4 regions of the Pseudomonas sp. ATCC 13867 genome follow, and region 4 is predicted to be linked to each of the others. Evidence: predicted binding sites of a transcription regulator. Region 4 holds the regulator's gene; each other region holds the start of a gene.

Region 1 (7,631 bases), 1.2 Mb from region 4:
CACCCCGGCGTAAAACTTTGAAAACAGCTTCTGCCCGGAGATCGCCGGTGCCGTCGTAGGTCAGTGGATTACCGTCCACCATGCCTGACGAATGGATCGGAGGGGTCTCCTGGATACGCGTCCTCCGGGACCACTGATGAGGGAAATACTGTGCTTGAAGCCTATCGCAAACACGTAGAAGAGCGTGCCGCCCAGGGCGTCGTGCCCCAGCCGCTGAACGCCGAACAGACCGCAGGTCTGGTCGAACTCCTGAAGAACCCGCCGGCCGGCGAAGAAGAATTTCTCCTCGACCTGATCACCAACCGCGTACCGCCGGGCGTGGATGAAGCCGCCTACGTCAAGGCTGGCTTCCTGTCCGCCGTTGCCAAGGGCGAGACCACCTCCCCGCTGCTGACCAAGACCCGTGCCGTCGAGCTGCTGGGCACCATGCAGGGCGGCTACAACATCTCCACGATGGTCGAGCTGCTGGACAGCGCCGAGCTGGCCGAAGTCGCCGCCGCGCAACTGAAGCACACCCTGCTGATGTTCGACGCCTTCCACGACGTCGCCGAGCGCGCCAAGAAAGGCAACGCCGCCGCCAAGGCCGTGCTGCAGTCCTGGGCCGATGGCGAGTGGTTCAAGGCCCGTCCGGCCATCGCCGAGAAGCTGACCCTGACCGTGTTCAAGGTCCCCGGCGAAACCAACACCGACGACCTGTCCCCCGCTCCGGACGCCTGGTCGCGCCCTGACATCCCGCTGCACGCCCTGGCCATGCTGAAGATGGCCCGTGACGGCATCGAGCCGGCCCAGCCGGGTGTCGTCGGTCCGCTGAAGCAGATCGAAGCGGTCAAGGCCAAGGGCTTCCCGGTCGCCTACGTCGGTGACGTGGTCGGCACCGGTTCGTCCCGTAAATCCGCCACCAACTCGGTGCTGTGGTTCTTCGGCGACGACATCCCCTACGTTCCGAACAAGCGCGCTGGCGGCTTCTGCTTCGGCACCAAGATCGCCCCGATCTTCTACAACACCATGGAAGATGCCGGTGCCCTGCCGATCGAATTCGACTGCACCAACCTGGCCATGGGCGACGTCATCGACGTGTACCCGTACGAAGGCAAGGTCGTGCGTCATGACAGCGGCGAAGTGGTCACCACCTTCGAGCTGAAGACCCCGGTTCTGCTGGACGAAGTCCGCGCCGGCGGCCGTATCCCGCTGATCGTTGGCCGCGGCCTGACCGAGAAGGCCCGCGCCGAGCTGGGCTTGGCTCCATCCGACCTGTTCAAGAAGCCGGAAGCACCGACCGACAGCGGCAAGGGCTTCACCCTCGCGCAGAAGATGGTTGGCCGCGCCTGCGGTCTGGCCGAAGGCCAGGGCGTACGTCCGGGCACCTACTGCGAACCGAAGATGACCACCGTCGGTTCCCAGGACACCACCGGCCCGATGACCCGCGACGAGCTGAAAGACCTGGCTTGCCTGGGCTTCTCCGCCGACCTGGTGATGCAGTCCTTCTGCCACACCGCTGCTTATCCGAAGCCGATCGACGTCAAGACCCACCACACCCTGCCGGACTTCATGATGACCCGCGGCGGTGTCTCCCTGCGTCCGGGCGACGGCATCATCCACAGTTGGCTGAACCGCATGCTGCTGCCCGACACCGTCGGCACCGGCGGCGACTCGCACACCCGCTTCCCGATCGGCATCAGCTTCCCGGCCGGCTCCGGCCTGGTGGCCTTCGCCGCAGCCACCGGCGTCATGCCGCTGGACATGCCCGAATCGGTTCTGGTGCGCTTCAAGGGCAAGCTGCAACCGGGCATCACCCTGCGTGACCTGGTCCATGCGATCCCCTACTACGCCATCCAGGCTGGCCTGCTGACCGTCGAGAAGAAAGGCAAGAAGAACATCTTCTCCGGCCGCATCCTCGAGATCGAAGGTCTGAACGACCTGACCGTCGAGCAAGCCTTCGAGCTGTCCGACGCCTCCGCCGAGCGTTCGGCTGCCGGTTGCACCATCAAGCTGCCGGAAGAGGCCATCGCCGAGTACCTGAAGTCCAACATCACCCTGCTGCGCTGGATGATCGGCGAAGGCTATGGCGACGCCCGCACCCTGGAGCGCCGCGCGCAAGCGATGGAAGCCTGGCTGGCCAACCCGCAACTGCTGGCTGCCGACCAGGACGCCGAGTACGCCGCGGTCATCGAGATCGACCTGGCCGACGTCAAGGAGCCGGTACTCTGCGCTCCGAACGACCCGGACGACGCCCGTCTGCTGTCCAGCGTCGAAGGCCGCAAGATCGATGAAGTCTTCATCGGTTCCTGCATGACCAACATCGGTCACTTCCGCGCTGCCGGCAAGCTGCTGGACAAGGTCAAGGGTGGCATTCCGACCCGTCTGTGGCTGGCTCCGCCGACCAAGATGGACGCCCACCAGCTGACCGAGGAAGGCTACTACGGCATCTACGGCAAGGCTGGCGCGCGCATGGAAATGCCGGGCTGCTCGCTGTGCATGGGTAACCAGGCTCGCGTACAGACCGGTTCGACCGTGGTCTCCACTTCGACCCGTAACTTCCCGAACCGTCTGGGCGACGCCACCGACGTGTTCCTGGCATCCGCCGAGCTGGCCGCTGTCGCTTCGATCATCGGCAAGCTGCCGACCGTCGAGGAGTACATGGCCTATGCGAAGGACATCGACAGCATGTCTGCCGATATCTACCGCTACCTGAGCTTCGACCAGATCGCCGAGTTCCGCGAAGCCGCAGCCAACGCGAAGATCCCGGCCGTCCAGGTCTGAGACGCCTAGCGTGATGAAAAGCCCCGCCTCGTGCGGGGCTTTTCTTTTGTGCTTGCCCGAAAGGCGCGGCCTGAACCGCTGCTCACGATGGGCCTAATACTTATTGACCGTTGCGGCGACGGCCTGTGCGTCTAAGGTGTCTGCAGGCCCTGCCGATATCCGTGCTCAGGTGCCCTTGATGGAACCCTCCAGAGGTGCGCTCCCTTCCTCTGCGCCCCGCCCTGTGGCGGGGCTTCTTTTTTCCACCGTCGCTGGCACACCCCTTGCTGTACGCCCACCAACAGGCAACCCAACGACGGGTCCTGAAAGATGACAGCATCGCCTTCCCGCCCATCGAGGGCTAGTGGAACGGTGTCTTTTGCCTTCAGAGGTGGAGATGATCGACAGCACACGCAGCCGTACGGACAGCCTGGCCTGGGTCGCCGGCTCCGATGCGCCGGAAAAGAGCGTACTCAACCTGGGCTTCATGGCCCTCACCGACGCCGCGTCCCTGGTGGTCGCCGCCACCCAAGGCTTCGCCCAGCCCTACGGCCTGACCCTCAACCTGCAACGGCAGAGTTCCTGGGCCGGCCTGCGCGACCGCCTGCTCAGCGGCGAACTGGACGCGGCGCAGGGGCTCTACGGCCTGATCTACGGCATGCAACTCGGCCTGGGTGGCACCCCCGCCATCGACATGGCAGTGCTCATGGGGCTGTGCCAGAACGGCCAATCGATCAATCTTTCCGCACCGCTGATGCGCGACGGCGTGACCTGCGCTGAAGCACTGCGCCAGCACGCGCGCCACAACGGTGCACCGCTGACCCTGGCGCACACCTTCCCCACCGGCACCCACGCCCTTTGGCTGTATTACTGGCTGGCCGCCCACGGCATCCACCCGCTGCGCGATGTGCGCTCGCTGGTGGTGCCACCGGCGCAGATGGTGGAGCACCTGAAAGCCGGGCGCATCGACGGCTTCTGCGCCGGCGGCCCCTGGGGCGCGCTGGCGGTGGACGAAGGCCTGGGCTTCACCCTGGCGACCAGCCAGCAGATCTGGCCGGACCACCCGGAAAAAGTCCTGGGCACCACCCGCGCCTTCGTCGAGCAATACCCCAATACGGCTCGCGCCCTGGTGATGAGCATTCTCGACGCCAGTCGCTTCATCGAGGCCAGCGAGGACAACCTGCGCAGCGTGGCGCGACTGATCAGCGGCCACGACTACGTCGACGCGCCGCTCTCCAGCATCGAGCCACGCCTGCTCGGCCGCTACCAGGATGGCCTCGGCCACGCCTGGCAGGACGCCCATCCGCTGCGCTTCCACGACGCAGGCCGAACGAATTTCCCCTGGCTGTCCGACGGCCTGTGGTTCATGACCCAGTTCCGCCGCTGGGGGCTGCTGCGCGAAGACGTCGACTATCCAGGCATCGCCCGCCAGGTCCAGCAACTCGACCTGTACCGCGAAGCCGCCGAAGCCGTTGGCGTAACAGTGCCGGATACCGGCATGCGCCGCTCGACGCTGATCGACGGACGCACCTGGGACGGCAGCGATCCCGCCGGCTATGCCCGCGGTTTCGAACTCAATGCCCTGACGGAGCGAGGTTGAGCATGCTGCGCGTCCTGCTGATCAACGACACCCCGAAGAAGGTCGGGCGCCTCAAGGCCGCACTGCTGGAATCCGGCTTCGACGTGGTCGACGAATCCGGCCTCACCGTGGACCTGGCACAGCGCGTGGAAGCCCTGTGCCCGGACGTGATCCTCATCGACACCGAATCTCCCGGCCGCGACGTGCTGGAACAGGTAGTGCTGGTCAGCCGCGACCAGCCGCGCCCCATCGTCATGTTCACCGACGAGCACGACCCGCAGGTGATGCGCCAGGCCATCCGTTCCGGGGTCAGCGCCTATATCGTCGAAGGCATCCAGGCGCAGCGCCTGCAACCGATCCTCGACGTCGCGATGGCCCGCTTCGAGAGCGACCAGGCGCTGCGTGCGCAGTTGCAAGCCCGCGAGCAGCAACTGGCCGAACGCAAGCGCATCGAACTGGCCAAGGGGCTGCTGATGAAGATGAAGGGCTGCGCCGAGGAAGAGGCCTACACCCTGATGCGCCGGCAGGCGATGGGGCGCCAGCAGAAGCTGGTGCAGGTAGCCGAGCAGATCATCTCAATGCACGAAATGCTCGGGCACTGATCGGCCATCTGCCAGCGGCGGCATCCCGCAATCAGAACGCCAGCCGCCCTGCTGGCCCCCGCCTTCGCGGTCACTGCGTATCCTCCCCGCGTCGCGCGATACGTCGCGCGGCCATCCTCGCTTCCATTGCATGACCTTGGAAGTCCGCAGTGCGACCCGCCGGCTAGGTACCTGCCGGTCGCGCCCGAACCCTTCGAGAGCGAGACAGCATGATCGACCTTTCCACCTGGAACCTGACCATTCCCAGCGATCCCCGTCCCACCGAGATCACCACCCAGCAACTGCAGAATGGCTACCAGAGCCGCTACTTCAAGCGCGACGGCGACAGCGTCGTGTTCTGGGTACCGGTCAACGGTTCGCACACCGAAGACAGTACCTTCCCACGTACCGAGCTGCGCGAGACCAAGCGCGACGGCAGCCTCTACAACTGGTACTACAGCGGCGGCGACAACGAGCTGCGCGCCACCCTGAGCGTCGGTCGCGTACCCTCGCAGAACAAGATCATCATCGGCCAGATCCACAGCAAATCGCCCACCAGCGGCGACGGCGAGCCGCTGGTGAAGCTGCAGTACCACTACCACCCCGACACCCAGACCGGCAGCATCGAGGCGCTGGTGCGCAACCATCCGGACGACAGCGCCAGCAAGAACATCCCGCTGCTCAAGGATGTGCGCCTGAACGAGCGCATCACCTACAGCCTGCGGGTCACCTCCACCGGCCAACTGGGCCTGCGCGCCGAAAGCAGCGATGGCGAGAAGCAGTACTACCGACAGGCCCTGAGTTCGACCTGGAGCAAGCAACTGCTCTACTTCAAGGCCGGTGCCTACATCAGCGACAACAAGGGCCCCGACGACGAAGGTGGCCGCGTGACCTTCTACCACATCAACCTGGCGCACTGACGTCGCCATTCTGCCCGCCTATGGCACTGCGAATCCGGCGGCGGGCTCCGTACAATGGTGCTCTCCCCATGACCCGAGAGCGCCAATGGCCCGCCTGAAACTGGAATTTCCCGAAGAACTCTTCCTCTACACCACCAAGCTCACCGTGCGCGTCACCGACATCAACGGTGCCAAACACCTGGGCAACGACTCGATGATCTCGATGATTTCCGAGGCCCGCGCGCGCTTCCTGTTCGACTACGGCATTCGTGAGACCGGCATCATCGTCACCGACCTGGCCACCACCTACCGCGCCGAGGCCCACGCCCGCGACCAGTTGCTGTTCGAGGTCGGCGTGATGGACTTCAACAAGTACGGTGGCGACATCATCTTCCGCATCACCCGTCCGGCGGACGGCACCCTGGTGGCGATGGCCAAGTCCGGCTTCGTGTTCTTCGACTACCAGGCTGGCAAGGTCGTGCCGATCCCTGAGGCGTTCCGCGATACCTTCCCCAATGTCAACTGGATCGCCTGACGCTCCAGTTGGGGGCGCGCCGTCCGCGGGCGCGCCCTACGATGGATCATCACTGAGTCCATCCCACCTCATATCGTATTGATCTTCCTGGGATTTTCCATCCTGGCCCGCGCCTTGCTCTGCACAAGGCGATGGTAATCAACGGCGGTTACCCGACTACGACAAAGGCGTCGCATCCACACCCGCACCGAGCGGTGGGTGGAGCGACGCCTTTTTCGTTTGCCCCGGCGCAGGGGCGCAGGACCACCCCGGCGGTCGCCACGTGGCACATGACCGGGCTCCTCAACCATTGCCGATGAGGTGTTCGATGAACACGAGTTTCTGGAAAGCCGGCCATGCGCCGACCCTGTTTGCCGCCTTCCTGTATTTCGACCTGAGCTTCATGGTCTGGTACGTCCTCGGCCCGCTGGCGGTGCAGATCGCCACCGACCTGCAACTGACCACCCAGCAGCGCGCGCTGATGGTGGCCACGCCGATCCTCTCCGGCGCCATCCTGCGCTTCCTCATGGGCCTGCTGGCCGATCGCTGGTCGCCCAAGGCCGCCGGCATCCTTGGCCAGGTGATCGTCATCTGCGCACTGTTCGGTGCCTGGCAGCTGGGTATCCACAACCTCGAACAGGCAATGATCCTCGGCGTGCTGCTGGGCATGGCTGGCGCCTCCTTCGCCGTGGCGTTGCCGCTGGCCTCGCAGTGGTACCCGGCGCAGCACCAGGGCAAGGCGATGGGCATTGCCGGCGCGGGTAACTCCGGCACCGTGCTCACCGCGCTGTTCGCTCCGGCCATCGCCGCCGCCTTCGGCTGGCAGAACGTCTTCGGCTTCGCGCTGATCCCGCTGCTGGCGACCCTGGTGGTGTTCGCCCTGCTCGCCCGCAACGCCCCGGAGCGTCCTGCGCCAAAATCCGTGGGCGACTACCTGAAGGCCCTGGGCGACCGCGACAGCTGGTGGTTCATGTTCTTCTACAGCGTGACCTTCGGCGGCTTCCTCGGCCTTGCCAGCACCCTGCCCGGCTACTTCCACGACCAGTACGGCCTGGACCCGGTGAAAGCCGGCTACTACACCGCCGCCTGCGTCTTCGCCGGCAGCCTGATGCGCCCGCTGGGCGGTGCCCTGGCCGACCGCATCGGCGGCATCCGCAGCCTGCTGGTGATGTACACCGTCGCCTCGATCTGCATCGCCGCCGTGGGCTTCCACCTGCCCAGCGCGGTGGCGGCGCTGAGCCTGTTCGTGGTGGCGATGCTCAGCCTCGGTGCGGGTAACGGCGCGGTATTCCAGTTGGTGCCGCAGCGCTTCCGCCAGA
Region 2 (7,631 bases), 1.5 Mb from region 4:
AGCGCCAGCGAACCCTGGATGCCTTCGTAGCCGAGGCTGTGCATATCGGTGCGCCGGGCCGCCTGGACCATTGCGCGCTGCAGCGGTTTGAGCGACGGGCTGGCGATATCCGGCGTGCCGCGTCCGAGCTGGACGAAATCGCCGCCCGGCGCGCGCCGTACCTGTTCCAGTACCTGATCCCACTGCGAGACATCCACCGGCCGTTGTGCCGGCCGGGTCATCGCCGGCAGCGGCGGCAGGTGTCGGCGCTCGGGCACGAAGTAGCCGGACTTCGGTCGTGGCTCCACCAGTCCGGAGTCCTCCAGCACGCGATAAGCCTGCTGTACCGTACTGATGCTGACGCCGTGCTCCTCGCTCAGCGCGCGCACCGAGGGCAGACGGTCACCGGGGCGGTACAGCCCCTGCTCGATGCGTTCGCCGAGGGTGGCGGCGAGCTGCGCATAGCGCGTCATGACAGATATCCAAAGTCGTCGGTGGCTGTTCGAGTGCAGTACAGATTGCGCAAAAATACGCCATTCAGAGGTTTTTCGCGCCTGTCTGTATGGGAAAAATTCAGATGTGTTGAATCTGTAATGCTTTTGGTCGATTCGTCACGCTATCCCCACGTCTGGTGAACCCTAGAGTGGAGGAGCAACGACATGACCGGCATGAGCGATGTACGCCTGACCCTGTACCAACAGGAACTGCTGGAAATCCCGGGTACCCGCGTAGCCGCGCGTGGATCGCAGGAGAGCCGCTGGCAGCAGTTCTGGCGCCGCGTGCGCACCCGCAAGCAACTGCTGGAGCTCTCCGACGAGCAACTGCGGGACATCGGCGTCAGCCGCGAACAGGCGCGGCTGGAGGCGATGCGGCCGTTTTGGCGTTGCTAGTGGCCTGTGTGGCTAATTCGACTAATCAATTTCGGCGCCAGGCTTCGCCGTACTGCGTTGCCGCTCCTCACCGTAGCCCTGCTACGACTCGTCGCGGCGCCTTGTCTGGCAAACCCTGGCACTCGAACTTCAGTTGCCGAATTAACCGTACAGGCCACTAGTGCCCGGCGCGGTACTGCAGCGCCTCGGCCAGGTGCGCCCGGCCGATGGCCTGCGTCTGCTGCAGGTCGGCCAGGGTGCGCGCCACCTTGAGAATCCGGTGCAGGGCGCGCAGCGACAGGTTCAGGCGTTCGCCGGCCTTCTCCAGCCAGAGCTGGTCTTCGGCGCTCAACGCACAGAATTGGTGCATCTTCTTCAGATCGAGAAAGGCGTTCGCGCAGCCCTGGCGATTCAACTGGAGCTGGCGCGCGGCGGCAACCTGCACGGCCAGCTCGGCGCTGCTGGTGCTGGGGCCGCCAGGCGCGAGGCTGGTGCTTTCGCGGCTGACCGTCAGGTGCAGGTCGATACGATCCAGTAGCGGCCCGGAGAGCTTGGCGCGGTAGCGCTGGACCTGCTCGGGCGAGCAACGGCAGCGTCCGCTGGGGTCGCCGAGGTAGCCGCACGGGCATGGATTCATCGCCGCCACCAGCTGGAAACGCGCCGGGAAACGCACACGACCGCTGGCGCGGGCGATGACGATCTCGCCACCCTCCAGGGGCTCCCTCAGGACCTCCAGGACCTTGCGGTCGAACTCGGGCAGTTCATCCAGGAACAGCACGCCTTCATGGGCCAGCGTGATTTCTCCGGGTTGAGGACGGCTGCCGCCGCCCACCAGGGCGGGTGCGGATGCCGTATGGTGCGGCTGGCGAAACGGACGTTGCGGCCAGTGGGTCAGCGGTCCGCGTCCGGCCACGGAATGGATCGCTGCGACTTGCAGCGCTTCGTCTTCCTCCAGCGGTGGCATCAGGCCGGGCAGGCGGCTGGCGAGCAGTGTCTTGCCGGTGCCGGGCGGGCCGCTGAACAGGAGGTTGTGCGCACCGGCGGCGGCCACCAGCAGGGCGCGCTTGGCGGCGGTCTGGCCCTGCACTTCGGCGAGGTCGGGATAGGGTGGCGTGCTGCGCAGCAGGCCGTTCGCCTCATAAGGCCGCAGGCGCTCCCGGCCGCTGAAGTGCGCGGCCAGTTCCAGCAGGTGGCCGACGGCATAGACCGTCAGCCCGCTGGCAAGGCTGGCTTCCTCGGCATTCTCCCTGGGCACCACCAGTGCCCGTCCGGCGGCGCGGGCGGCCAGCGCGGCAGGGAGTACGCCCGGCACCGGGCGCAGGGTGCCGGAGAGCGCCAGTTCGCCCAGACATTCCAGGTCCTCCAGGCCACTGGCATCGGCCAACTGCCCGCTGGCGGCGAGGATGCCCAGGGCGATGGCCAGGTCGAAGCGGCCGCCGTCTTTCGGTAGGTCGGCCGGGGCGAGATTGAGGGTGATGCGGCGGGCGGGGAAGTCGAAGCCAGAGTTGAGCAGGGCGCTGCGCACGCGGTCCTTGCTCTCCTTCACGGCGCCTTCGGGCAGGCCGACCAGGGTCAGCGACGGCAGGCCGTTGGCCAGGTGCGCCTCGACGGTGACGCCGGGTGCTTCGACGCCGACCTGGGCGCGGCTGTGGACGATGGCGAGGGACATGGATCACTCCTTGATCACATGCCGCCCCGCCGGCGGGGCTTCCCTGCCTGCCCTTTATTCGGCTGGGGCGGCCGGGGCGGCGTCGGCGGGCGGCGAGAGCTTGGCTTCCATTTCCGCGACCTTGGCTTCCAGGGCCTCGAGGCGGGCGCGGGTACGGGCGAGCACCACCATCTGGCTGTCGAACTCGTCACGGCTGACCAGGTCGAGCTTGCTGAAGGCGCTCTGCATCAGAACCTTGAACTGGGCTTCCAGCTCGGCCTTCGGCAGGGGCGATTCGCCGCCGAACAGGCGTCCGGCTTGTTGGCTGATGGCGTCGAGGAAGGCTTTGGGCGGCAGCATGGTTCATGGGTTCCGGATTGAATCAGAGCGCAGTCTATCACGCAGCCGGTACCGGCTGCGGCGCGGAGGATTGCACGCTTTTTGAGCAGTATGCCCGCTGCATATGCGCGCTTTCGGTGCGCGGGATGGCAGCTGGCGATTGGCCAGGGACCGCGAATTTTCACCAAGTGACTGAAACCACGGGCATTTCATAGAGCTGGCAAGGTTCATGCTTTGGGGCAGATATGGCGTGCACCGACGCAGTTCCGGTGCGGCAGGCGACGCGGGGGATCGCGACGCATCAAGCGGCTGGATAAGAGTCGGAGTGCTGAGACAGGGCGGCCGGCGCATTACAAAAGCCAGACACTGCGCTTAGACTTGTCCTCGGGTTCGTTCTTCCTGGGGCGGGTCCACCAAAACACGGGAGAGAGTTACATGAAGCTAGTCACAGCCATCATCAAGCCGTTCAAGCTGGACGACGTTCGTGAGTCGCTGTCCGAGATCGGCGTGCAGGGCATTACTGTGACCGAAGTCAAGGGCTTCGGCCGGCAGAAGGGCCACACCGAGTTGTACCGTGGCGCGGAATACGTCGTCGACTTCCTGCCAAAGGTGAAGATCGACGTCGCCATCGCCGATGACCAGTTGGATCGCGTTATCGAAGCCATCACCAAGGCTGCCAACACCGGGAAGATCGGTGACGGCAAGATCTTTGTCGTAAATCTGGAACAGGCCATCCGTATCCGTACCGGCGAAACCGGCACCGACGCGATCTAAGCCAAGCCCACACCGAACCCCACGCCCCAGGAGAAACAACAATGACTCTGCGCAGATACGCAGGGCTAGGCGCCCTATTGCCTCTCGCAATGCCCGGACTGGCCCTGGCCGACGAGGCTGCGGCCCCCGTCCTGAACAGCGGCGACACCGCCTGGATGCTGATTTCCAGTGCCCTGGTGCTGCTGATGACCATCCCTGGCCTTGCGCTGTTCTACGGCGGCATGGTGCGCGCCAAGAACGTCCTGTCGATCATGATGCAGTGCTTTGCGATCACCGCGCTGATCAGCATCCTCTGGGTCGTCTACGGCTACAGCCTGGCCTTCGACACCGTGGGCATGGAAAAGGGCGTGATCAACTTCGCCTCCTTCGTCGGCGGCCTGGACAAGGCGTTCCTCGCCGGCCTGACCAACACCGGCCTGACCTCCGCCGCCGCGCTGTTCCCCGAAAGCGTGTTCGTGATGTTCCAGATGACCTTCGCGATCATCACTCCGGCCCTGATCGTCGGCGCGTTCGCCGAGCGCATGAAGTTCTCGGCCATGCTGATCTTCACCGCGCTGTGGTTCACCCTGGTCTACGCACCGATCGCCCACATGGTCTGGAGCGGTGATGGCGGCCTGATGTGGGACTGGGGTGTGCTGGACTTCGCCGGCGGCACCGTGGTGCACATCAATGCCGGTGTCGCGGGCCTGGTCGCCTGCCTGGTGCTGGGCAAGCGCAAGGGCTACCCGAATGCCGCGATGGCGCCGCACAACCTGGGCTACACCCTGATCGGCGCCGCCCTGCTGTGGATCGGCTGGTTCGGCTTCAACGCCGGCTCCGCCGCCGCCGCCAACGGCACCGCCGGCATGGCCATGCTGGTCACCCAGATCGCCACCGCCGCCGCCGCCCTGGGCTGGATGTTCGCCGAGTGGATCACCCACGGTAAGCCGAGCGCCCTGGGCATAGCTTCCGGCGTGGTCGCCGGTCTGGTCGCCATCACCCCGGCCGCCGGCACCTGCGGTCCGATGGGTGCCATCGTGATCGGCCTGGCCGCTGGCGTGATCTGCTTCTTCGCCGCCACCAGCCTCAAGCGCGCCATCGGCTACGACGATTCCCTGGATGCCTTCGGCGTGCACGCGGTCGGCGGCATCGTCGGCGCGCTGCTCACCGGCGTGTTCGCCGCGCCCGCCCTGGGCGGCTTCGGCACCGTCACCGACATCGGCGCGCAGCTGTTCACCCAGTTCAAGGGTGTGGCCTTCACCATCGTCTACACCGGTATCGTCAGCTTCGTGATCCTCAAGGTCCTGGACCTGATCATGGGGCTGCGCGTCACCGAGGAAGAGGAAACGATGGGTCTGGACCTCTCCCTGCACAACGAGCGCGGCTACAACCTGTAAGGGTTCGTGCATGTTCGACGAAGGGCGCCCTCGGGCGCCCTTTGCTTTTTTGAACATCACGCTAGAATGCGCGCGCATCACCGCTTCAGACGGAGGTCAGCCCGCCATGTGGCAGCAGAAGTCCATCACCCTGCACCCGCGTCCGCGAGGTTTCCACCTGGTCACCGACGAGATCCTGGCCGCGCTGCCGGAGCTTGCCAGGTGCCGGGTCGGCCTGCTGCACCTGCTGTTGCAGCACACCTCGGCGTCGTTGACGGTGAACGAGAACGCCGATCCCTCGGTGCGCCGTGATTTCGAGCGATTCTTCAATCGCCTGGTACCGCAGGGCGAGGGCGGCTATGAACATGATTACGAAGGCCCGGACGATCTGCCCGCGCACTTCAAGGCCAGCCTGCTGGGCTGCCAGCTGACCCTGCCGATACAGGATGGCCACTTGGCAATGGGCACCTGGCAGGGTATCTATCTCGGCGAGCACCGTGACCACGGAGGCCCGCGCAGGATACTGGCGACCTGGCAGGGCGAGCTTGTATGAATTTTTTCCGGCTGCGTTCGTCAAAGCGCGCAGCTGGGCTATAACTAACGTGCTTTGCAGCACCACAGAGGTTGAACAATGAGCGACGAAGAACTGGAACAGGACGAGCTGGACGGCGCTGACGAGGACGATGGCGAGGAGCTCGTCGCAGCGGACGACAGCGACGCCGAAGCAGACAGCGGCGATGGGGATGAAGCCCCTTCTCCCAAGGGCGGTGGCAAGAAAGCCAAGGCCGCTGCGGAAGAAGAGGAACTGCCCTCGGTCGAAGCCAAGCAGAAGGAGCGCGATGCCCTGGCCAAGGCGATGGAGGATTTCCTCAATCGTGGCGGCAAGGTGCAGGAGATCGAACCCAACGTGGTCGCCGATCCGCCCAAGAAGCCGGATAGCAAATACGGCAGCCGCCCCATCTGATATCCGACGCGACATGAAAAAGCCCCGCCAGTCCCGAGAGGGAGTGGCGGGGCTTTTTCATGGCCGTCTGTTGAGTGTATTGCCGTCTCCTGGCCTGAGCACCTAGCTCAACCAGTTGGGTAGCTGCCCTTGTAGGAGCGAGCTTGCTCGCGAACCGCCCAACATCAATGTGACCGGGAAATCCTGTTCGCGAGCAAGCTCGCTCCTACGAAGAGCCAAAGCCTCAGAGCTTCGCCAGAACTCCCGGCAGCTCGGAAAGGTTGTGGATGATCGCGCTGGGCTCCTCCTCGCCGTCCCAGACCTTGCGAGCCGGGTTGAACCAGATCGCCTTCATGCCCGCGCGTCGCGCGCCGGCGATGTCGTCGCTGGGGTGGTCGCCGATGTGCACCGCGTGATCCGCCGCCACGCCCCCGCGCTTGAGCGCTTCCTGGAACGGATGCGGATCCGGCTTGCCGACGCCCAGTTCCTCCGCGCACAGGGCGAACTGGAAGTAGTCGGCCAGGCCCAGCCGACGCACGTCGGCATTGCCGTTGGTGAGTACGCCGAGGATGAACTGGTTGGCCAGCCGCTCCAGCGTCGGATGCACCTCGGGGAACAGCGCCACCTGATGCCGCGCGTGGAGGAAGGTCTGGAAGCCGGCTTCGGCCAGGTCGCCGGCCTCGGCCTGTGGATAACCGGCATCGAGCAGCGCGTGGAACAGGATGCGCCGGCGTAGCTCGCTCAGGCGGTGCCTGAGCATCGGGTCTTCGCCCAGCAGGCGCGAGCGGATCGCCCACAGGTGTTCGATGGGGACCGGGCCGAGCTGTGCGGCATTCACCGCCAGCCATTCGCGCAGGGTGGCTTCCGCGCTGTTCATCACCGGGGCGACGTTCCACAGCGTGTCATCGAGGTCGAAGGTGACCAGACGGATACTCATTCTTCAGCTCCCGGCTCGCCGTCGGGTTTGCGGCGCGCCCGCGGGTGCGCCTGGTCGTAGACCGTGGCGAGGTGTTGGAAATCCAGGTGGGTGTAGATCTGCGTGGTGGCGATGTCGGCATGGCCGAGCAGCTCCTGTACGGCGCGCAGGTCCTGCGATGACTCCAGCATGTGGCTGGCGAAGGAGTGCCGCAGCATGTGCGGGTGCAGGTGCTGGCCGAGCTCGCGTACGCCGGCCTGGCGCACTCGCAGTTGAATGGCGCGCGGCGTCAGGCGCTTGCCGCTGCGGCCGATGAACACCGCGTTGTCCTGCGGCGAGACCAGCGCGCGCAGGGGTAGCCAGGCTTCGATGGCCTGCCGCGCGGCGCGGCCCACGGGCAGTTCGCGCACCTTGTTGCCCTTGCCGTGCACGCGTACCAGGCCTTCCTTGAGGTCGAGCCATTCCAGATCGAGGCCGACCAGTTCGGACAGGCGCAGGCCGGAGGAATAGAACAGCTCCAGCACGGCCTGGTCGCGGCGGGCGATGAAGTCGTCCTCGACGCCACCGTCGAGCAACTGTGCGGTACGGTCGGTGTCGAGGGTGCGCGGCAGCTTGCGCGCGCCCTTGGGGGCGGACAGGCCGTCCGCCGGATTGTGCCGGCAGCGCCCTTCGCGGATCAGGTACTGGAACAGCCCACGGGTCGCCGAGAGCAGGCGTGACAGGCTGCGGCTGGCGAGGCCCTGCTGGTGCAGGCGGGCGACGAACAGGCGCAGATCGCGCACCTGCAGCGCCGGCCAGACGGTGATCG
Region 3 (7,631 bases), 740 kb from region 4:
TAGAGGCCGGGTTCAGCCGGTTGAAGTCGATAACCATGTTGGAAACCTCTGGAGGTATTTGGACGCTTGCCAAGCTTTTCGGCCGGCAGGCGGAAAACTTTAGGCCGATTTTTTGCGCACCCGAGCACAGTTTAGTGAAGGCTGCGCCCATCATGCCAGACTCGGCGCACTACAGGTTGACTTCGACGGCTCCGGGCTCCACCACGCGCGCCTTGACGATACGCTGCGAACGCAGGTTGCGCACGCGGATCTGTTGGCCGGGCACGCCGTCGGAGAGGGCTTCGCCGGGCATCATCACGTGGATGGCGCTGGTGCGGGCGCGGATCACCACCTGGTCGCCCTTGCGGATCGCCTCGGCCTGTTCCAGGAAGACCGGTGCGAGCACCTGGTCGATCATTGCCGGGCGCCGGAGCTTGAAGCCGATTACCCGCTCCGGGTCGGTCAGGTAGCCCTGGGTCAGCGGGCCGACGTCGCGCTCCACCATCGAGATGTCGGCGGCTTCGATGACGTGGTCGCGCTTGAGCGGAAGGGTGGTGACGACCACCTGGCGGAACAGCTTCACCGTGGCCGGTACGAATACCGTCCACGGCGAACTGCCGTCGCAGCGTACCCGTACGGTGACGCGGCCGACCGGCTGGGCCGGGCTTTCCAGGGCCTGCGTCAAGTCCTTGTCGCATTGCACCAGGCGCAGACGGGGGTCGATGCGCGCCACTTCGATTTCATAGCGCGCGTCGATTCCGCTGGTCCGCAGATAATCTTCCACTTTGAACTCAAGAAAGCCCTGGGTGGAGCCGATAAGGATTTCAGGCGCGGTGAAGCCGCCGGCCCTCGTGGGGCCGGCGGCCAGTGCGGCACATACACCGAGCAGGGCGGCCATGAGGTCGCGCGCGCTTCGGAACTGTCGGAAAAATGTCGTTGCCTGTTTCATGCAACGGGTTAAGCAATGGTCGTGCCGCCTGACGGGGTCGGGCGGCGTTGCGTGCAGGGGAGGCTCAATGGCCGGAGTCATGGATTCAGTCAACCAGCGGACGCAGCTGGTCGGCCAGAATCGTCTCGAGCTGCTGCTGTTTCGGCTGAACGGCAGCCAGTTGTACGGGATCAACGTGTTCAAGGTGAAAGAGGTACTGCAGTGCCCGCGCCTGACCGTGATGCCCAAGTCCAGCCAGGTGGTGCGCGGGGTGGCGAACATCCGTGGCGGCACCATTCCGATCCTCGATCTGGCGCTGGCCACGGGGCGTCACGCCCTGCGGGACATCGGCAACAGCTTCGTGATCATCACCGAGTACAACACCAAGGTGCAGGGCTTCCTGGTGCACTCGGTGGAGCGCATCGTCAACATGAACTGGGAGTCGATCCACCCGCCGCCCAAGGGCACCGGCCGCGACCACTACCTGACGGCGGTGACGCGAGTCGATAACCAACTGGTGGAAATCATCGACGTGGAGAAGATCCTCGCCGAGGTGGCGCCAACCCCGGAAGACATCTCCGAGGGCGTGCTGGACGCCGACACCCAGGCCCGCGCGGTGAGCAAGCGCGTGCTGGTGGTGGACGATTCCTCGGTGGCGCGCAAGCAACTGGTGCGCTGCCTGGAGACCGTCGGCGTCGAGGTACTGGCGCTGGGCGATGGCCGCCAGGCGCTGGACTACCTGCGGCAGATGGTGGAGGCGGGCGGGCATCCGGGCAGCGAGCTGCTGATGGTGATCTCGGACATCGAGATGCCGGAAATGGATGGCTACACCCTGACCGCGGAAATCCGTCACGACCCGCGCATGCAGGATGTGCATATTCTCCTGCATACTTCGCTGTCCGGGGTGTTCAACCAGGCGATGGTGAAGAAGGTCGGCGCTGACGACTTCCTCGCCAAGTTCCGTCCCGACGACCTGGCCGCCCGCGTGGCGGACCGGATCAAGGCGGTGGACGGCACGGCGGCCTGAGTAGGCCCGTGCGGGTCAATGGGGCGGCGCCGGTGCCGCCCCCCGGTCTTCGGCTATGGTTTTTGAACACCGGTCAGGCAGTTGCCGCCGTGTCGACGGCAACCGTCCATGAGTAAAGAGGCGTATCTGTGACATCCACCAATGCTGATTTCGAGCTGTTCCGGGATTTCCTGGAGAAGACCTGCGGCATCCTTCTGGGCGCCAACAAGCAGTATCTGGTCGCCAGCCGCTTGAACAAGTTGATGGAGCAGCAGGGCATCAAGTCCCTCGGGGAACTGGTGCAGAAGGTCCAGGGCCGCAGCCAGTTGCGCGAGCAGGTGGTGGACGCCATGACCACCAACGAGACCCTGTGGTTTCGCGATACCTATCCCTTCGACGTGCTGAAAAGCCGGGTGCTGCCGGAGATGATCAAGGCCAGCCCCGGCCAGCGCCTGCGCATCTGGTCGGCGGCCTGCTCCTCGGGACAGGAACCCTATTCGCTGTCGATGTCCATCGACGAATTCGAGCGCACCAACCTCGGCCAGCTCAAGGCCGGCGTGCAGATCGTCGCCACCGATCTTTCCGGCTCCATGCTCACTGCCTGCCGCGCCGGCGAGTACGACAGCCTGGCGATCGGCCGCGGCCTGTCGCAGGAGCGCCTGGCCCGCTACTTCGACCAGAAGACGCCGGGGCGCTGGACGGTCAAGCCGGCGATCAGGAGCCGCGTGGAGTTTCGCGCGCTGAACCTGCTGGACAGCTATGCCACGCTGGGCAAGTTCGACATGGTGTTCTGCCGCAATGTGCTGATCTATTTCTCGGCGGAGATGAAGCGCGACATCCTGCTGCGCATCCATGCCACGTTGAAGCCGGGCGGGTACCTGTTCCTCGGTGCGTCGGAAGCGCTCAATGCGTTGCCGGACCATTACCAGATGGTCCAGTGCAGTCCGGGGATCATCTACAAGGCCAAGTGATGGGGGGCGGGGGCTTGATGGTTTTTCAGGATGAATGACGTTTCAAGCGTTATCCGCCGTCTTGGTCGGTGTTTCTGCGTCGCTCCGCCCCTACGAAAGGCAACCAGAAGCGGCAGCGGTGCAGAAGGGCGGCGCGCTTGCCGCCTTGCTCCCGGCGGCAAGGAAACCGGTTGCCGCTTGCCGCTGTTTGCCGCCCCTTGCCGCTCTCGGTATGCACTCAAGCCATTGATATTAAAGGATATGTAAATCTGGCACGCACCTTGCTGAAGTGTTGGCAAGCCCACACCGGCAAACAGGTTCGCGACCATGAGCATCAGCTTCGACAAAGCCCTCGGCATCCACCAGCAAGCGCTGAGCTTCCGCTCCCAGCGCGCTGAAGTGCTGGCCAACAACCTGGCCAACGCCGACACGCCGAACTACAAGGCGCGTGACCTGGATTTCGCCTCGGTGCTGGCGGCCCAGTCCGACAAGCTCAAGAACGGTACCTTCAACGCCACCCGGACCAACGCGCACCACATTGCCGCCGAGGGTTTCGGCATGGGCGACGAGTCGCTGAAGTACCGCAACCCGACCCAGCCGTCGATCGACCAGAACACCGTCGATGAACAGATCGAACAGTCCAACTACGCGGAGAACTCCGTGCAGTTCCAGGCCTCCTTCACCTTCCTCAACAACAAGTTCAAAGGGCTGATGAACGCCCTGCGCGGGGAGTAATCGCCATGTCGCTCGCCAGTGTCTTCAACATCGCCGGTACCGGCATGAGTGCCCAGACCACCCGTCTGAACACCACCGCGTCGAACATCGCCAACGCCGAGACCGTCTCCTCCAGCGTCGACCAGACCTACCGTGCCCGCCACCCGGTGTTTGCCACCCTGTTCCAGCAGGCCCGGGGCGGCGACCAGGGTTCGCTGTTCGGCGAGACCGACCAGGCCGGCACCGGCGTGCAGGTGCTGGGCGTGGTCGAGGACAAGAGCTCGCTGATCCCGCGCTACGAGCCCAACCACCCGGCCGCCGACAAGGATGGCTACGTCTACTACCCCAACGTCAACGTGGTGGAGGAGATGGCCGACATGATCTCCGCCAGCCGTGCGTTCCAGACCAACGCGGAAATGATGAACACCGCCAAGCAGATGATGCAGAAGGTCCTGACCCTGGGTCAGTAAGCGCTGAGGAAGCACGATGAGCATCGACAACAGCAGCATCAATGGCACCGGCTCGGTTCTGGACCAGTACTCGATCCAGAACGACAGCAAGGGCACGACCGGCAAGAACAACCTCGGCAAGGATGAGTTCCTCAAGCTGCTGGTCGCGCAGATGAACAACCAGGACCCGATGTCGCCGCAGGAAAACGGCGAGTTCATCGCCCAACTGGCGCAGTTCAGTACCGTGGAAGGCATCCAGTCGCTGAACAGCAGCATGGACAGCATCCTCTCCAACTACCAGTCGTCCCAGGCCCTGCAGGCCTCGTCGCTGGTGGGGCGCAAGGTCATCGTGCCGACCGACAAGTCGATGGTCGACACCGCCGAAACCTTCAAGGGCACCTACACCCTGCCGGTTTCCACGGCCAACAGCTGGGTCAACATCTATGACGACAAGGGCACCCTGGTGAACCGCATCGAGATGGGCCAGCAGACCGCCGGCAACGTCAACTTCATGTGGGACGGCAAGGATTCGAGCGGCAATCTCATGCCGCCGGGACGCTACAAGTTCGAGGCGCAGACCAACTACGAAGGCCAGACCTACGGCCTGACCACCTTCCTGCCGGCCAACGTCGACAGCGTGACCCTCGGACAGAACGGCGGCGAGCTGACGCTGAACCTCGCCGGGCTGGGCAGCATCGGCCTGTCCAAAGTGCAAATCATCGGCCAGTAACGGACCAGACCAGGAGCCATCGAGCTGGCGTTGGGCAAGGCGGAAGTGGACGAGGACGCGGTTTGCAAATGAGCCGTCCGAGCCCGCTTCCAACACCGCCCAGCCGACGCGCAGAGGCTCCTGAACAGATTCGCGTCGGCGATACCGACAAGGAGATTAGAGATGTCTTTCAATATCGGACTCAGCGGCATCAAGGCCGCCTCCAGTGACTTGAACACCACCGGCAACAACATCGCCAACGCCAGCACCGTCGGCTTCAAGCAGTCACGTTCGGAGTTCTCCGATGTCTATGCCGCCTCCGTGCTGGGCTCCGGCAGCAACCCGGTCGGCAGCGGCGTGCTGCTGTCCAACGTCTCGCAGCTGTTCAACCAGGGCACCATCGATTCCACGCAGAACGCGCTGGACATGGCCATCAACGGCAACGGCTTCTTCGTCACCAGCAACAACGGCGCGATCAGCTACACCCGTGCCGGCTACTTCGGTACCGACAAGAACGGCTATGTGGTCGACAACAACGGCTACCGCCTGCAGGGCTACCCGGTGAACGGCCAGGGTCAGTTGCAGAATGGCGTGGTCGGAGACCTGCGCATCGAAACCGGCAACCAGGCGCCGAAGGCCACCAGCCAGATCGCCCAGACCTTCAACCTGAACTCCACCAACACCACGCCGACGGTCACCCCGTTCAACGCCAACGACCCGACCACCTACAACTCCTCGACCTCGGTGAACGTCTACGACAGCCAGGGCAATGCCCATGTGCTGACCCAGTACTTCACCAAGACCGGTCCCAACGACTGGACCATGAATGTGCTGGTTGACGGCCGCAACCCGGGCAATCCGACCGACGATACCGCCGCCATCACCGCTGCGACCAATGCGGCGGGTGCGACGGGGGCCGATGCGGCGAGCGTTCTCGCGGCGGTCAGCGACCCTGCCGCCGGTGCCTCGGCGGCTGCCGTCGCCGCCGCCACCGCAGCGGCCAATGCTCCGGGCGCCACCGCGGCCAGCGTGCTTGCCGCGGTCAACGGCATGGGCAGCAGCCCGTACCAGGTCAACCTGACCTTCAGCGCGGCCGGCCAGTTGCTGACCCAGACGCCGGTGAACAACCTCACGGGCGATGGCTTCACCCCGAACCCCAATGGCGACGGCACCCTGGTGCTGGGCGACTGGATCCCGGCGATCTCCGACGGCAAGACCCCGCCGACCTGGAACGCCAACGGCGCCACCCCGAACACGGGTGGCATCACCCTGGACGTGCGCAAGTCCACCCAGTACGCCACGGCCTTCGCGGTGAACAGCGTCAACCAGGACGGCTACACCACCGGCCAGCTATCGGGCCTGGAAATCGACGATCAGGGCAACATCTTCGCCCGTTACACCAACGGCCAGTCCAAGGTGCAGGGCCAGGTGGTGCTGGCGAACTTCGCCAACGTCCAGGGCCTGAACCCGATCGGCAAGACCTCCTGGGTGCAGTCCTCGGAGTCCGGCGAGCCGGTGATCGGCACCCCGCGTTCGGGCACCCTTGGCGCGTTGCAGTCCGGTGCGCTGGAGGCGTCCAACGTCGACCTGTCCAACGAACTGGTGGACCTGATCGTCGCCCAGCGCAACTACCAGGCCAACGCCAAGACCATCCAGACCGAGGATGCGGTCACCCAGACCATCATCAACCTGCGCTAAGGCCCTGCTCGCTCCTGCAACTGGCCACCTGCGCCGACGTTCAACTGTAGAGTGGACTTCGTTCGCAATGCTTTTCGTAGGAACACAACGTTATCCGCCGCGCTGGGTACCGCTTCGCTCGGCGCCATCCTGCAGAGAGCGGCAAGGCCCCTTGCCGGTGGCGGCAGGGCATCGCCGCCGCCGGCTTCGAAAGGCTCCTTCGGGAGCCTTTTCTTTTTATAAGCCCTTGTAGATCAAACTCTTACGCTCGTTCTCTAGTTCTGGCACGTCCCTTGCTGAATAGCCTTCAAACGCCCGCGAGCGGCAATCGACGCGGGCCTGGAGGATTCGATGGACAAGATGCTGTACGTGTCGATGAGCGGGGCGAGCCAGAACACCCTGGCCATGCGCGCTCACGCCAACAACCTGGCGAACATTTCCACCAACGGCTTCCGCCGCGACTTCGAGCAGGCGCGTTCGATGCAGGTGTTCGGCGACAGTTTCCCGTCGCGGGTCTACGCCATGAGCGAGCGCCCGGCCACCGACTTCTCCGCCGGCAGCCTGCAGGAAACCGGTCGCGACCTCGACGTCGCCGCCAGGGGCGACGCCTGGATCGCCGTGCAGGCGCCCGACGGCAGTGAAGCCTATGTGCGCACCGGCAGCCTGGAAATCGACGCCCTCGGCCAACTGCGCACCGGCGACGGTTTGCCGGTGATCGGCAATGGCGGGCCGATCGCCGTGCCGCCGCAGGAAAAGATCGACATCGGCGAAGACGGCACCATCAGCATCCGTGGCCTGGGCGACAACCCCAGCGTGGTGGCCGAGGTGGACCGCATCAAGCTGGTCACCCCGGACCCCAGGCAACTGGAGAAGGGCCTCGACGGCCTGGTGCGGGTCAAGCAGCAGCCGGGCCAGCCGGCGCCGCAGGCCGACGCCAACGCCACGATCGAGTCGGGCTTCCTCGAAGCGAGCAACGTCAACGCGGTGGAAGAGATGACCTCGATCCTCTCGCTGTCCCGCCAGTTCGAGCTCCACGTAAAGATGATGCGCACTGCCGAAGACGATTCGGCAGCGATGGCGCGGGTTTTGCAATTCAGCTAATCACCTGATCGAGGCGCCATGAATCCGGCGCCCGAGGAGAACGACGATGCTTCCGGCACTGTGGGTCAGCAAGACGGGTCTTTCGGCCCAGGACATGAACCTGACCACCATTTCCAAC
Region 4 (7,631 bases):
CCGTGGACTCACTGCTGGCGCGCATCGGCGCGAATTTCACCCAGGCCTGCAAACTGCTGCTGGCCTGTACCGGTCGCGTAGTGGTGGTTGGCATGGGCAAGTCCGGGCATGTCGGCAACAAGATTGCCGCCACCCTGGCCAGTACCGGTACGCCCGCGTTCTTCGTGCACCCGGCCGAAGCCAGCCACGGCGACATGGGCATGATCACCCGTGACGACGTAGTCATCGCCCTGTCCAACTCCGGTTCGACCGCTGAAATCGTCACGCTGCTGCCCCTGATCAAGCGCCTGGGCATCACTCTGATCAGCATGACCGGCAATCCCGAGTCGCCGCTGGCCAAGGCCGCGATCGTCAACCTGGACGCCAGCGTCGAACAGGAAGCCTGCCCGCTGAACCTCGCCCCCACCTCCTCGACCACCGTCTCGCTTGTGCTCGGCGACGCCCTGGCCATCGCCCTGCTGGAAGCCCGCGGCTTCACCGCCGAGGACTTCGCCTTCTCGCATCCGGGTGGCGCGCTGGGCCGCCGCCTGCTGCTCAAGGTCGAGAACGTGATGCACGTCGGCGAGGAACTGCCCCAGGTACTGCTGGGCACCTCGCTCAGCGGCGCACTGCTGGAAATGACCCGCAAGGGCCTGGGCATGACCATCGTCCTGAACGAGGACGGCGCACTGGCCGGTCTCTTCACCGACGGCGACCTGCGCCGCACCCTGGATAAAGGCCTGGACGTGCGCCAGGTGACCATCGACCAGGTGATGACCGTGCACGGCAAGACCGCCCGCCCGGACATGCTCGCCGCCGAAGCCCTGAAAATCATGGACGACCACAAGATCAGCGTCCTCGTCGTCGTCGATGACACGGACCATCCGGTGGGTGTCCTGCATATCCACGACCTGACCCGCGCGGGAGTGATCTGAATGAGCGCCGACCTGCTGCAGCGCGCCAAGGCCATTCGCCTGGCGGTCTTCGACGTCGATGGCGTGCTGACCGACGGCAAGCTCTACTTCCTGCCCGACGGCAGCGAGTTCAAGACCTTCAACACCCTGGACGGCCACGGCATCAAGATGCTCATCGCCTCGGGCGTGCGCACCGCGATCATCACCGGCCGGCAAAGCCCGGTGGTCGAACGTCGCGCACAGAACCTGGGGATCCATCACCTGTACCAGGGCCGCGAAGACAAGCTGGTCGCCCTCGATCATCTGCTGGCCGAACTCGGTCTAGGCTATGAGGAGGTCGCCTACCTGGGCGATGATCTGCCTGACCTGCCGGCCATTCGCCGCGCCGGCCTGGGCATGGCGGTGGCCAGCGCCGACCCGTTCGTTCGCCAGCATGCCGACGGCGTCACCCAGGCGCGCGGCGGCGAAGGTGCGGCACGCGAGTTCTGCGAGCTGATCCTGCGCGCCCAGGGCAATCTCGAAGCCGCGCAAAGCGCGTACCTCTAGAGCCGAATATGCCCAAGACACTCCGCCAGAAGCTGCTGCTCGTCCTGATCGCCGTCTTGCTGATTGCGCTCGGCTACTACTGGAACGTCCGCCTGGACTTCAACGAGCGCCAGTTCAAGTCGCAGACCAATGACGCCATCGATTTCTACGCGGTCAACGCCCACAGCGTGCAGTACCGCGTCGACGGTACGCTCGCCTACGAGATGACCGCAGACAAACTGGAGCACCTGAAAGCGACCGACGTGACCCTGGTCACCACGCCCGACCTGTATTTCTACCGCGAACAGGAACCCGAGCCGTGGCATGTCCAGAGCGTTCGCGCCGAGGTGGGCCCCGAGGGCAAGCAGGTCGAACTGATCGACGACGTGCGCGTGGCGCGCACCGATGCGCAACAGCGCACTTTGCTGCTCAACACGACCCGCATGACGGTGTTCCCGGACAAGGACTATGCGCAGACTGACCAGCCGGTGAAGATCACCGAACCCAACGGTGTCACCACGGCCAATGGAATGAAAGCGTATCTGAAAGACAGCCGGATGATCCTGCTGTCCAACGTAAGAGGTCAGCATGAGGCTCGTTAACACCCTCCCCCTTCTCCTCAGCCTCGCCGCCGCCATCGGCAGCTCCGCCGCCTGGGCCCTTCCCACCGACCGGGAACAGCCTATCCGCGTCCAGGCCGACAGCGCCGAACTGGATGACAAGCAAGGCGTTGCCGTCTATCGCGGCGACGTGGTGGTGACCCAGGGCAGCATGAAGCTGACCGGCAACACCGTCACGCTCAAGCAGAACAAGAACGGCGATATCGAGGTCGTCACCTCGGTGGGCAAGCCCGCCTACTTCGAACAGAAGCCCGCGCCGGACAAGGAAATCACCAAGGCCTACGGCCTGACGATCCAGTACTTCGTCACCCAGAACCGTGTCGTGCTGATCGACCAGGCCAAGGTGATCCAGGAAGGCAACACCTTCGAAGGCGAAAAGATCGTCTATGACACCCAGCGCCAGATCGTCAACGCAGGCCGCGCCACCGGCACCCAGGTGACCACGCCGCGCCCGCGTATCGACATGGTCATCCAGCCCAAGAAAAAGCAGGATCAAGCGCAGTAATGGCCACGCTCACCGCCCAGCACCTCGCCAAGAGCTACAAAAGCCGGCAAGTGGTCCGCGACGTCAGCATGAGTATCGACAGCGGACAGATCGTCGGCCTGCTCGGCCCCAACGGAGCGGGCAAGACCACCTGCTTCTACATGATCGTCGGCCTGGTCCGCGCCGACCAGGGCGTGGTACGCATCGACGACCAGGACGTCACCCACCTGCCCATGCATGGCCGCGCCCGTGCCGGCATCGGCTACCTGCCGCAGGAAGCCTCGATCTTCCGCAAGCTGTCGGTGGCCAACAACATCAGCGCGATCCTCGAAACACGCAGCGACCTGGATCGCACCGGTCGCCAGGAAGCACTGGAAAGCCTGCTCGAGGAGTTCCACATCCACCACATCCGCGACAACCTCGGCATGAGCCTGTCCGGCGGCGAGCGGCGCCGCGTGGAAATCGCCCGCGCCCTGGCCAGCGCACCGAAGTTCATCCTGCTGGACGAACCCTTCGCCGGCGTCGACCCGATCTCCGTGGGCGACATCAAGCAGATCATCCATCACCTCAAGGCCAAGGGCATCGGTGTGCTGATCACCGATCACAACGTCCGCGAGACGCTGGATATCTGCGAAACCGCCTACATCGTCAACGACGGCCAACTGATCGCCGAGGGCAGCTCCGAGACCATCCTCGCCAACGACCTGGTGAAGGAAGTCTATCTGGGCCACGAGTTCCGTCTCTGACCCGGAAGCCGCCCTTCCGGCGGCGCCTCGCCCCGTTCCACGACGGCCCGGACCTGTGTCCGGCGCCGTGCATTCTGCCGTCTCGCACCTGCCCGATACTCAGGTTGTAACGAAAGGTCGACAGACCCTAGGCAAAGCGTCCAGACTCAGGCATATAATTTGCTTCCTCGCGGCGCCCAGGCGTCCGTAGTCGTGGATATGGCGCTTGCTGCGCCAGCGAACAAGGTGCCTAGTTCCAGCCATGAAACCATCGCTCGTCCTCAAGATGGGCCAGCAGCTGACGATGACTCCGCAGCTGCAACAGGCCATCCGACTGCTCCAGCTCTCCACGCTGGACCTGCAACAGGAAATCCAGGAAGCCCTGGAGTCCAACCCGATGCTGGAACGTCAGGAAGACGGCGACGACTACGACAACAGCGACCCAATGGCCGACGGCGACGACTCCGCCGCCCAGGGCGCCAGCAGCAACTCGCAGGACAGCTTCCAGGAAAGCACTACCCCCAGCGTCGACAGCCTCGACGAGGACCAGTGGGCCGAGCGCATCCCTAACGAGCTGCCGGTCGATACCGCCTGGGAAGACATCTACCAGACCAGCGCCAGCAGCCTGCCCAGCAGCGACGATGACGAGTGGGACTTCACCGCCCGCACCTCCGCTGGCGAAAGCCTGCAGAGCCACCTGCTCTGGCAGGTCAACCTGGCGCCGATGTCCGACACCGACCGCCTGATCGCCCTGAGTATCATCGACGGCATCAACGACGACGGTTATCTCGAAGAGTCCCTCGACGACATCCTCGCCTCCCTCGACCCGGAACTGGGCGTGGAGATGGACGAGGTGGAAGTCGTCCTGCGCCGCGTGCAGCAACTCGAACCCGCCGGCGTCGGCGCACGCAACCTGCGCGAATGCCTGTTGCTGCAACTGCGCCAGTTGCCGGCCAAGACCTACCTGCTGACCGAGGCCCTGAAGCTGGTCTCCGATCATCTCGACCTGCTCGGCAGCCGCGACTACAGCCAACTGATGCGGCGCATGAAGCTCAAGGAAGACGAGCTGCGCGAGACCATCGAGCTGATCCAGTCGCTGCACCCGCGTCCCGGCTCGCAGATCGAGTCCGGCGAAGCCGAATACGTGGTGCCGGATGTCATCGTCCGGAAACACAACGACCGCTGGCTGGTAGAACTGAACCAGGAAGCCGTGCCGCGCCTGCGCGTCAACTCGCAGTACGCCGGCCTGGTGCGCCGGGCGGACTCCAGCGCCGACAACACCTTCATACGCAACCAGTTGCAGGAAGCCCGCTGGTTCATCAAGAGCCTGCAGAGCCGCAACGAGACGCTGATGAAGGTGGCGACCCAGATCGTCGAACACCAGCGCGGTTTCCTCGAATACGGCGAGGAGGCGATGAAGCCCCTGGTCCTGCACGACATCGCCGAAGCCGTGGGCATGCACGAGTCGACCATCTCGCGCGTCACCACGCAGAAATTCATGCATACCCCGCGTGGCATCTTCGAGCTGAAGTACTTCTTCTCCAGCCACGTCAGCACCGCCGAGGGCGGCGAATGCTCGTCCACCGCGATCCGCGCCATCATCAAGAAACTGGTCGCGGCGGAAAGTCCGAAAAAGCCATTGAGTGACAGCAAGATCGCTGGTTTACTGGAAGCACAGGGCATTCAAGTGGCACGTCGCACCGTCGCCAAGTACCGGGAGTCCTTGGGGATTGCTCCCTCCAGCGAACGCAAGCGACTGGTATGACGTTGATCCACGCCAAAGTGTTCCGGCGGCAGGCCACCTAACCTGCCACTTATACACGGGCAATAAGGAGAAAGCGGTATGCAAGTCAACATCAGTGGACATCAACTGGATGTGACCGACGCCCTGCGCGACTATGTCGTCGAAAAACTCGGACGACTGGAGCGCCACTTCGACAAGATCACCAATGTTCAGGTCATCATGGAGGTCGAGAAACTGAAGCAGAAAATCGAAGCCACCCTGCATATCGCAGGGGGTGAGGTGGTGGCCTGTGCCGAACATGAAGACATGTACGCAGCCATCGACCTGCTCACCGACAAGCTCGACCGCCAACTGATCAAGCACAAGGAAAAATACCTCGAACGCCAGCAGGGTGTTGGCGTCCGTTAACCCTTCCCTATGATTCGACTCGAGCAAATCCTGACCCCCGGCCGTTCCCTGGTGAACGTGCCGGGCGGCAGTAAAAAACGCGTCCTTGAACAAATCGCAAACCTGGTAGCTCGCGAGCTGCCAGGTTTCGATGCGCAAGACATCTTCGAAAACCTGGTGGCTCGGGAACGCCTGGGGTCCACCGGATTCGGCAATGGCATCGCCATTCCGCACTGCCGCCTCCCCGGCTGCCAGTCTCCCATCAGCGCGATCCTGCACCTGGACGCCCCGGTCGACTTCGACGCCCTCGACGGCGCGCCGGTCGATCTGCTGTTCGTCCTGCTGGTGCCGGAAGCCGCCACCGAAGAGCATCTGGAGCTGCTTCGGCAGATTGCTTCCATGCTCGACCGTTCCGACGTCCGTGACCGCCTGCGCCACGCCGCCAACGGCGAAGAGCTGTACCGGATCGTCGTGGACTTCCAGAACGGCCACTGATCATGCGCCTGATCATCATCAGCGGACGGTCCGGCTCGGGCAAGAGCACCGCACTCAACGTGCTCGAGGACAACGGTTTCTACTGCATCGACAACCTGCCCGCCAGCCTCCTCCCGGACCTGGCGCAACGTGCGTTGCTGCACACCGAACTGCTGCACCCGCAGGTCGCCGTCTCCATCGACGCGCGCAACCTGCCCAGCCAGCTGCAGCGCTTCCCCGAGTTGCTGCAGGAAGCCCGCGACAAGCACATCCAGTGCGACGTGCTGTACCTCGATGCCGATGACGAGACGCTGCTCAAGCGCTTCTCCGAGACGCGCCGGCGCCACCCGCTGACCAGCGACAGTCGCTCGCTGGCCGAAGCCATCGCCGACGAGGCGTACCTGCTGGCGCCGATCGCCGACCTGGCCGATCTCAAGCTCAACACCACGAACCTGAACCTCTATCAGCTGCGCGACGTGCTCAAGCTGCGCCTCTTGAACAAACCCGAACTGGGTACCGCCTTCCTGGTCGAGTCCTTCGGCTTCAAGCGCGGCATGCCGGTGGACGCCGACCTGGTGTTCGACGTGCGCTGCCTGCCCAATCCGTACTGGAAGCCCGAGCTGCGCGAACACACCGGGCTCGACGCGGATGTCCAGGAGTACCTGGCCGCGCAACCCGACGTCGAGGAGATGTACCAGGATATCCTCGGCTACCTGAACAAGTGGCTGCCGCGCTTCGCCGCGAGCAACCGGGCCTATGTCACCATCGCCATCGGCTGTACCGGTGGCCAGCATCGCTCGACCTACCTGGCCGAACGCATCGGCAAGGCCCTCAAGGAAAGCCTCACCAACGTGCAGATTCGCCACCGCGACCTGAGCTAGTAGCAACACACAACAAAGGACAGCCCCTCGCGATGCCCGCCCTCGAAATCACCATCATCAACAAGCTTGGTCTGCACGCCCGTGCGGCAGCCAAATTCGTCGGCGTGGCGGGACGCTACCCCTGCCAGATTCGCGTAGGACGCAACCCGGAAAGCACCGTCGACGGCAAGAGCATCATGGCCGTGATGATGCTGGCTGCCGGCAAAGGCACCAACCTGCATATCGCCGCCGAAGGCGACCAGGAAAACGAGGCGCTGAACGCACTGACCGAGCTGATCAACAACTACTTCGACGAAGGCGAATGAGCGTCCGAAGTGGCCTTGCCCGAATGAAAAGCCCGCCAGATGGCGGGCTTTTTCATGGCTGGCGAATCAGTTGCCGGCGACGGTCATACGCTCCACCAGCACGGAGCCGGTGTGCAGATTGCCGCGGAACTCCATGTCATTGCCAATGGCCACGATGTTGCGGAACAGATCGCGCAGGTTGGCGGCGATGGTGACTTCCTGCACCGGGAACTGGATTTCACCGTTCTCCACCCAGTAGCCGCCGGCGCCACGGGAATAGTCGCCAGTCACCAGGTTCACCCCCTGCCCCATCAGCTCGGTCACCAGCAGCCCCCGGCCCATACGACGGATCAATGCGGCCTGGTCCTCGTCACCGTGGCTGACGAACAGGTTATGCACACCGCCCGCATTCGCGGTGCTCGGCATGCCCAGCTTGCGGCCGGAATAGGTGCCGAGGATGTACGACACCAGATCGCCGCCTTCGACGAAAGGTTTGGCATAGGTAGCCAGGCCATCGCTGTCGAACGAGGCGCTGCCCAGCGCACCGGCCAGCAAGGGACGTTCGTCGAGGGTCAGCCACTCGGGGAACAGGCGCTGCCCCAGCGTCCCTTCGA

The links. Region 4 encodes sigma-54, which starts transcription at its own class of promoters, with help from an activator protein. Its sites were predicted from a motif close to ANTGGCATNNANNTTGCTNT; they were not measured.
Region 1: H681_RS10715 (CmpA/NrtA family ABC transporter substrate-binding protein) is a predicted target of sigma-54. The motif match lies at 3,011-3,030, and genes of this name have one in related genera.
Region 2: glnK (P-II family nitrogen regulator) is a predicted target of sigma-54. The motif match lies at 3,052-3,071, and genes of this name have one in related genera.
Region 3: flgB (flagellar basal body rod protein FlgB) is a predicted target of sigma-54. The motif match lies at 3,132-3,151, and genes of this name have one in related genera.

The regions. Positions count from the first base shown of each region.
Region 1 is NC_020829.1:2,336,130-2,343,760, reverse strand. Features, by position in the region: gene acnB (bifunctional aconitate hydratase 2/2-methylisocitrate dehydratase) at 151-2,760, shown strand; gene H681_RS10715 (CmpA/NrtA family ABC transporter substrate-binding protein) at 3,137-4,339, shown strand; gene H681_RS10710 (ANTAR domain-containing response regulator) at 4,342-4,920, shown strand; gene H681_RS10705 (polysaccharide lyase family 7 protein) at 5,130-5,819, shown strand; gene H681_RS10700 (thioesterase family protein) at 5,905-6,333, shown strand; gene H681_RS10695 (nitrate/nitrite transporter) at 6,641-7,631, shown strand, end outside.
Region 2 is NC_020829.1:5,375,885-5,383,515, reverse strand. Features, by position in the region: gene H681_RS24120 (aminotransferase-like domain-containing protein) at 1-452, opposite strand, end outside; gene H681_RS24115 (DUF1127 domain-containing protein) at 639-869, shown strand; gene H681_RS24110 (YifB family Mg chelatase-like AAA ATPase) at 1,027-2,517, opposite strand; gene H681_RS24105 (accessory factor UbiK family protein) at 2,572-2,856, opposite strand; gene glnK (P-II family nitrogen regulator) at 3,271-3,609, shown strand; gene H681_RS24095 (ammonium transporter) at 3,651-4,985, shown strand; gene H681_RS24090 (secondary thiamine-phosphate synthase enzyme YjbQ) at 5,092-5,517, shown strand; gene sutA (transcriptional regulator SutA) at 5,596-5,928, shown strand; gene H681_RS24080 (HAD family hydrolase) at 6,152-6,844, opposite strand; gene xerC (tyrosine recombinase XerC) at 6,841-7,631, opposite strand, start outside.
Region 3 is NC_020829.1:1,919,264-1,926,894, forward strand. Features, by position in the region: gene flgM (flagellar biosynthesis anti-sigma factor FlgM) at 1-37, opposite strand, end outside; gene flgA (flagellar basal body P-ring formation chaperone FlgA) at 170-877, opposite strand; gene H681_RS08760 (chemotaxis protein CheV) at 996-1,934, shown strand; gene cheR (protein-glutamate O-methyltransferase CheR) at 2,063-2,884, shown strand; gene flgB (flagellar basal body rod protein FlgB) at 3,191-3,598, shown strand; gene flgC (flagellar basal body rod protein FlgC) at 3,604-4,047, shown strand; gene flgD (flagellar hook assembly protein FlgD) at 4,064-4,756, shown strand; gene H681_RS08785 (flagellar hook protein FlgE) at 4,919-6,433, shown strand; gene H681_RS08790 (flagellar basal body rod protein FlgF) at 6,764-7,513, shown strand; gene flgG (flagellar basal-body rod protein FlgG) at 7,560-7,631, shown strand, end outside.
Region 4 is NC_020829.1:1,181,058-1,188,688, reverse strand. Features, by position in the region: gene H681_RS05440 (KpsF/GutQ family sugar-phosphate isomerase) at 1-914, shown strand, start outside; gene H681_RS05435 (KdsC family phosphatase) at 915-1,439, shown strand; gene lptC (LPS export ABC transporter periplasmic protein LptC) at 1,448-2,020, shown strand; gene lptA (lipopolysaccharide transport periplasmic protein LptA) at 2,007-2,543, shown strand; gene lptB (LPS export ABC transporter ATP-binding protein) at 2,543-3,268, shown strand; gene H681_RS05415 (RNA polymerase factor sigma-54) at 3,510-5,012, shown strand; gene hpf (ribosome hibernation-promoting factor, HPF/YfiA family) at 5,091-5,399, shown strand; gene ptsN (PTS IIA-like nitrogen regulatory protein PtsN) at 5,409-5,873, shown strand; gene rapZ (RNase adapter RapZ) at 5,876-6,733, shown strand; gene H681_RS05395 (HPr family phosphocarrier protein) at 6,766-7,038, shown strand; gene pmbA (metalloprotease PmbA) at 7,105-7,631, opposite strand, start outside.